One region of the Psychrobacillus syltrankelensis genome, then DNA from elsewhere that is predicted to be linked to it. Evidence: predicted binding sites of a transcription regulator. Region 1 holds the regulator's gene; the other holds the start of a gene.
The links. Region 1 encodes NrdR, which represses ribonucleotide reductase genes. Its sites were predicted from a motif close to AACACNATATATNGTGTT; they were not measured.

Region 1 (3,668 bases):
GCTCCTGTTGCAAAAGTGTTAAATGACACATTTGGAATAGAAAATGGGCTTATGACAACCGTGCATTCGTATACAAATGATCAAAACAACTTAGATAATCCGCATAAGGACTTACGTCGTGCACGTGCTTGTGCTCAATCTATTATTCCTACTTCTACAGGAGCAGCGAAGGCACTTACAGTTGTTTTACCAGAACTTAAAGGTAAAATGCATGGAATGGCTTTGCGTGTACCAACTCCAAACGTTTCTCTAGTAGATTTAGTGGTAGATTTACAGAAAGATGTTACAGCAGAAGAAGTTAATGCAGCATTTATAAAAGCATCAGAAGGTTCGATGAAGGGTATTCTTGGTTTAACTATGGAGCCTTTAGTATCAATTGATTTCAATACAACTACTAACTCTACGACTATTGATGGTCTAACAACGATGGTAATTGGAAATCGTAAAGTTAAAGTTCTTGCTTGGTATGACAATGAGTGGGGCTATTCAGCTCGCGTACTTGATTTAACTAAAAAAGTGGCTTCAGCTCTTTAATTTATATATCCTCTTTCAACTTTTTTTGAAAGAGGATTTATTATTTGTTGCATAATTTATGAAAACAACATATAATGAGAATCGTGTACTTCACGTACACGGACTACTTAAAGGGTTAGGACCTCTTTGGACTAACTTTCCCCCGTGGTAGTCAACTTTGATTTTTAAAATTTTTATACCAAATTTTATCAAAGGGGGAAACGGACATTGGAAACAATGGGACGTCACATTATTGCAGAACTATGGGAGTGCGATTTCGACAAACTTAACGATATGCCATTTATCGAGCAAACTTTTGTTGATGCTGCTCTAAGATCTGGTGCTGAAATCAGAGAAGTTGCATTTCACAAATTTGCGCCACAAGGTGTAAGTGGAGTCGTTATTATTTCCGAATCGCATTTAACGATTCACAGCTTTCCAGAGCACGGTTATGCGAGCATTGATGTGTATACATGTGGTGATTTAGATCCATCAATTGCAGCTAACTATATTGCAGATGCTCTTAATGCTGGAACACGCGAAACGATTGAAATGCCCCGTGGAATGGGTCCACTAAGTGTACCTAAATCACGTTTGACAGTTCAAGCATAATAGACAATTAGCTAAAATGATGAGCAGAGGAAGAGATTCCTCTGCTTTTTCGATTTTATTGACGAATATTGTTATAATAAGTATACAAATTAACGTTAGGAAATAGGAGAGATTAATATGAGATGCCCATCTTGTCAGTTTAATGGCACAAAGGTTGTCGATTCACGTCCAGTAGATGACAATAAGGCCATTAGAAGAAGAAGAGAATGTGAAGATTGCGGATTCCGATTCACAACATTCGAAAAAGTCGAGGAAACGCCATTAATTGTTGTAAAAAAAGACGGTTCCCGTGAGGAATTTAGTCGTGAAAAAGTATTGCGTGGCCTCATACGTGCTTGCGAAAAAAGGCCAGTTGCGTTAGATCAGTTAGAAAACCTTGTATTTTCGATCGAAAAGGAACTTAGAAGAATGGGGAATTCGGAAGTGAAGTCAGAAGAAGTCGGAGAAAAGGTGATGGACAAACTATCAGAGTTAGATGAAGTTGCCTATGTTCGATTTGCATCTGTATATCGCCAATTTAAAGATATAAATGTTTTTATAGATGAACTAAAGGAAATATTAAAGAAAAACCCGTCTTTATAAGAAAAGCGTAAGCGCCTATGTCTGCCCCGACAGGCACGATCTTCTGCGACGAGCTGTGCGCAGGAGCAAAATGGGGAAAGTGTAGGTCTGCAAAGTTCACCAATCCTGTGGCAAAGCAGACATGACCCGCATCGTGCGGGTCATAGGAGGCAGCTCCTTGAGCCATCACTAACGCTCTTGTTTGCGACGAGCTTGCGCAGGAGCAGCTTTTTCACATTTGACCCCGAGGGACAAGGCGCTGGAGTCTGGACAGATACTAAGTAAAAAGTGTAACTTTCTTATTTTATAAGAAACAAAGGAGAGTAGGATCAATTGTCGATGTTATATAAAGAGCTCCAGCCAGCAGACATGTATATGATTCGGCTGCCATATTCTTTTTCAGATTATGATCGTCAATTATTAACTCTATTCTATCAACCATTAGTTGGGGCAGAAGGAATTAGTTTGTATTTAACATTGTGGGCGGATGGAGAACTAAAAACTAGTGAACAATGGCCGCATTATCAACTGATGAATGTGTTAGGTGTTTCTATCGGAAAGATTTTTCAAGCGCGAATTGCTTTGGAGGCAATAGGTTTACTTCGGACATGGCAAAAGACAGAAGATGATATTCGTTTTTTTTATTATGAACTTTCTGCTCCATTAGATGCAGAATCCTTTTTAAAAGATCCATTATTGTCGATGTTTTTACTTAATAAAATTGGGGAAAACGCATATAAGCAATTGAGAAATCGCTTCATTCAATTATCCAATTGGAATGAAGGATTTAAAGACGTTTCCAGAACTTTCATGGACGTCTATAAACCATCTACTAAAAATAGCCAACAAATTTCTTATGATGATGAATATGAATCCAAAAAAAGAGGAACTTCTCTTCCGTTTTATTATGAAGAATTTGATTTTTCATTATTACAAGAAGGTTTGTCGGAGCAACTAGTACCAAAATCTGCGATGACGATTGAAGCAAAAGAAGTAATAGCAAAGCTTTCATTCTTATATAATCTAAATCCAATTGAAATGCAAAAAGTTGTCATACTTGCTTTAGATGATGATCTTCATCTTACGGAAGCAAGATTAAAAAAGGCGTGCGCCGATTATTATAAACTGACTGTATCGAAAAAGGCACCGATTATCCAAAATGTAACCAAAATTAAAAAAACTATTTCTGAAAATAAAACACCGTTGACAAAAGAAGAAGAACTAATTCATTATTTAGAAACTACTTCACCTGTGTCTGTCTTAAGGGATATCGCTAAAGGGAAAGAGCCTATACTTGCTGATGTTCAATTAGCAAATCATTTAGTTTCGCACTATAATATGCCGGTTGGTGTAGTAAATGTTCTATTGCAATATGTCCTTCTTCGAACAGATATGAAATTAACGAAAAACTATGCAGAAAAAATAGCGTCTCATTGGATGCGTAAAGATGTCAAAACAGCAAAAGAAGCGATGGAGCTTGCAAGAAATGAACATGAACAATATATGAAATGGAAAAATGAAGGTTCGAAGCAGAAAACCTATACTAAAAAACCGACACGAGAAGAGAAAGTACCAGATTGGTTTTACAAAAAAGATGGCGAAACGAAGCAATCCGGGGAATCGACTAATGGAATTCAAAATATTGAAGAAGAACGAAAAAAACTTTTAGCTGAATTAGGCGTCACGGAAAGGTAGGTGCTATTATGGAGAGAATTAATGAGACATTAAAGAGAGTCATAACACCTGAATTTTCTTCCAGACTGGATGAAATGAAACAAGAAGTTTTAGAAAATCCAGATATACAAAAATTTCTTGAAGAAAATGCACTTAATATTTCGAAGCAAGTAGTGGATCGAAGCTTAAGTAAGTTATATGAATATAATTCTCAAACTCATCATTGTGAAGCTTGTCAATCACTTGAATTATGTACTAACTATATGAAAGGCTATGAACCTAGGTTAGTTTTAGACCGCAATCTAATT
Region 2 (3,668 bases), 280 kb from region 1:
AAATGAGAGTTACGAATACCATTTTCTAATATAGACTTACGAATTCCTTCTGGCATAGATTGCATAAAGCCTGTTTCTGTAAATGCTCTTCGTAGACGTTGCGTTTCTTCTTCTGTATCAGCTGTTAAGAATGGGAAGCTCCCTCGTTCTCTCGCAAGCTCTGCAGATGTTTCGTATGCAGCAAGCGCAATTGTTTTAAAGACCTCGTCAACTAATACATTTCCTTCTTCCGAACCATACTCTTTTTCACAATATATGAGAAGATCAGCAAGGCCCATCACCCCTAATCCTACACGGCGTTCTCCTAATGCTTGTACTTTATTTTCTTCTAAGAAATAAGGTGTTGCATCGATTACGTTATCTTGCATGCGCACACCAACGCTTACAGTTTCTTTTAAAGCTTCAAAATTTACAGTCTTAGTTTCTTTATTCGCAAATTGTGCTAGATTAACAGCAGCTAAGTTACAGACCGAATATGGTGCAAGCGGCTGTTCCCCACATGGATTCGTAGCGACTACTTTTTGGCCATAAGCTTTCGCATTTGTTTTTTCATTTGCATTATCTATGAAGAAAATTCCAGGTTCTGCTGAGTAAGTTGCACAAACATTTATCAAGTTCCAAAGCTCTTTCGCTTTAACTGTTCTGTATGTTCTAACAGAATAACCCATCTGTTCCCACTCACGAACATCTCCTACTTCATGCCAATGTTTGTTATAAAAAGCCATTTGTTCTGGAGTATAAGTTTCAATTGCTGGGAAACGCAATTCAAAATCTGTATCTTCTTCTACCGCTCTCATGAAATCATCTGTCAGTGTAACAGAGATATTAGCTCCAGTTAAGAATTCAGGATTATGAACTGTATATGTTCCTCCATCTCTTAGTTTTGTTTCTGCGTCTCGAATAATTTCATCGCTGAAGCCACCGAGACCCGGTATAGCTTTATAATTGACAATTCCTTGGTACATAGCTTCTTCTTGATTTGTTAAAGGTTTAAATTTAAGCTTGTCCTTCGCTAATTGTTTAATTGTTTCATCAGTCGTATTTTCGATTAAGTAACGTAAAATTCTTGGATTTTGCATTTTTGAAATGATAAACTCTGCAATATCTGGATGCCAGTCAGCAAGCATAATCATTTGTGCTCCGCGGCGTGAACCACCTTGTTCAACAAGATGTGTTAATTTGGCGATATCATCTAACCAGGAAACGGAGCCAGAAGATTTTCCATTAACTCCACGTGCTAGCGTGTTTCGTGGACGAAGTGTTGATCCGTTTGTACCAACTCCACCACCACGGCTCATAATTTCCATTACTTGTTTACGATGATCGCTAATTCCTTCACGAGAATCGGCTACGAAAGGCATTACGTAACAGTTGAAATAGGTTACATCTGTTCCAGTGCCCGCTCCGTACAATACTCGTCCAGCAGGAATAAATTTCATCGAAACAAGCTGATCATAGAACTTTTGGAACCACTCAGCACGCTTTTCTTCCGTTTTTTCAACAGAAGAAAGACCCGTTGCATTACGTTTTGCGATTTGTTCATAAAATACTTCTAACGGTTTTTCAATAACATTGATAGAACGTTTTACAATTCCAGTTTCAAGCTCGTCACTATCATCTATTGCACTACGATAGTCCTCTTCGATCAATACTTCTGCAGTTCTTGTCGATTCATCAATAGAAACGATAAAACCTAAACCACGAGCTGGAAATTTGGGATCAGCTTTTACTGTTAGAACGACAAAATCTCCAACTTTTAGCGTTTTCTTTTCAGTATCCTTGAATGAATATCGGTCAATCATTACTAATCGGGATACACCTTTGTGTGTCGTTTTCATATCTCCTGTAATTGGATGAACTTGTGAAAATTGTTCGATGTCTTTGTTTAACTGATCAATGTTAATGGTTGCATTTTTATTCTGAGATGCTAATACCATCATATTGCCTCCCTTTTATTAAAAAAATAAAATACACCATACCATATATGGTGTATCGTTATTTATTACGTTACTATATGTTGTATTTTTTTGCAAATAAACAGAATGTCTAAGAACCCAAGCGTATCAATAGTCAATGTACTAAAGAACTAGAAAAAATATAATTATTTTTTAAAATTCCATTCATCATTTGCATATCGCTTTTGTTCCAGCTCTTTCACATACTTTTCTTGTTCTTCACTTAAAGTAATTTCTACTAACTCTATGTGTAAAGCATCTTCAAATCCATTTTTAAACGCTATTTTACAGTCGTCGATTGTTACAGGACTTTGACTAATTTTGTTTATAGCGACTGCTTTTTTCGACAAACTCGCTTTAACCCTATCTCTTAACTCATTTGAAGAAAATTTAAATGTTTGGATCAACTTATCTTCATCTAAATCTAATAAAATTGCTCCGTGTTGAAGTATAACACCTTTTTGTCTCGTTTGAGCACTTCCAGCTACTTTTTTCCCTTCGACTACAAGTTCATACCAACTTGGTGTATCAAAACAAACAGCTGATTTCGGTTTCTTTAAATTTATTTTTTGCTCTTCTGTGTTAGGAACTGAAAAGTAAGCATCTAGACCTAGTTTTTGAAATCCGATTAATAATCCTTCACTAATAACCCTGTACGCTTCCGTAACAGTTGCAGGCATGTCCGGGTACTTCTCCGATACGATAACGCTATAAGTAAGCTCATGTTCATGTAGAACACCTCTTCCTCCAGTAGGTCTTCTAACAAAACCAAGACCTAAGCGCTCCACTGCTTCTAAGTCTATTTCTTTTTCTACAGACTGAAAATAACCAATGGACAATGTAGCCGGATTCCATTCGTAGAACCGGATGACTGGTGGAATTAGCCCCTCACTATGCCAATCAAGTAACGCTTCATCTAACGCCATATTATAAGATGGACTACAAGGTCCAGAATTAATAAAATACCATTTTGTCTTTTTCATTACTTCTTCCTCCTCACAACGATATTCATTTTATCAAATAGATTGAATTGTATCTAGTTAATCTTTTATAATAAGTATTGAAACATAGAAAGGGGAAAGACTGTGCCTACTACATTATACTTTTTTATAGGAGTTATTGTCGTATTACTAGTTTATGCTGGTGTACAAGCATTTCGTTTAAAAAAAGCCGTTACAAATCTTACGCAAGACCAATTTATCGAGGGTTATCGTAAAGCACAATTAATCGATGTAAGAGAACCTAAAGAGTTTGATGCGGGACATATTCTTGGAGCAAGAAATATTCCATCTTCACAACTGAGACAACGTTTTAAAGAAGTCAGACCTGACAAACCAGTATATTTATATTGTCAAAGTGGCGCAAGAAGTGCACGTGCAGCAATGTTTTTAAAGAAAAAAGGATGTACTGATTTGAACCAACTTCAGGGTGGATTCAAAACTTGGACTGGGAAGATTAAATCTAAATAATAAATACGCGTACTTCTATAAACAGAAGACACTAGGACTGTAGACAAACTCGTTGAGAAGCGAGTTTGTCTACAGTCTTTTTTTTATAAAAAAGAAAGGAAGAAAAGAAAAATCGATGACTTTGGCAGGAGTCTCTTATTTTTTTAGTCGTGGACTATAATTATTTGATTTAGTATACACCTGCAGAATGAGTAGGAAAGATAAATAAGAAAAGTGCAGGCTTTTAAGTGTTTTTTGCCTTCAC

Region 2: the regulator NrdR is predicted to act here: its motif matches at 1,975-1,992, upstream of ACTSKG_RS02250 (vitamin B12-dependent ribonucleotide reductase).

What each region holds. Positions count from the first base shown of each region.
Region 1 is NZ_CM144227.1:169,002-172,669, forward strand. It holds gene ACTSKG_RS00830 (glyceraldehyde-3-phosphate dehydrogenase) at 1-534, shown strand, start outside; gene speD (adenosylmethionine decarboxylase) at 742-1,125, shown strand; gene nrdR (transcriptional regulator NrdR) at 1,243-1,707, shown strand; gene ACTSKG_RS00845 (replication initiation and membrane attachment family protein) at 2,026-3,381, shown strand; gene dnaI (primosomal protein DnaI) at 3,390-3,668, shown strand, end outside.
Region 2 is NZ_CM144227.1:450,194-453,861, reverse strand. It holds gene ACTSKG_RS02250 (vitamin B12-dependent ribonucleotide reductase) at 1-1,937, opposite strand, end outside; gene ACTSKG_RS02245 (lipoate--protein ligase family protein) at 2,102-2,938, opposite strand; gene ACTSKG_RS02240 (rhodanese-like domain-containing protein) at 3,065-3,424, shown strand.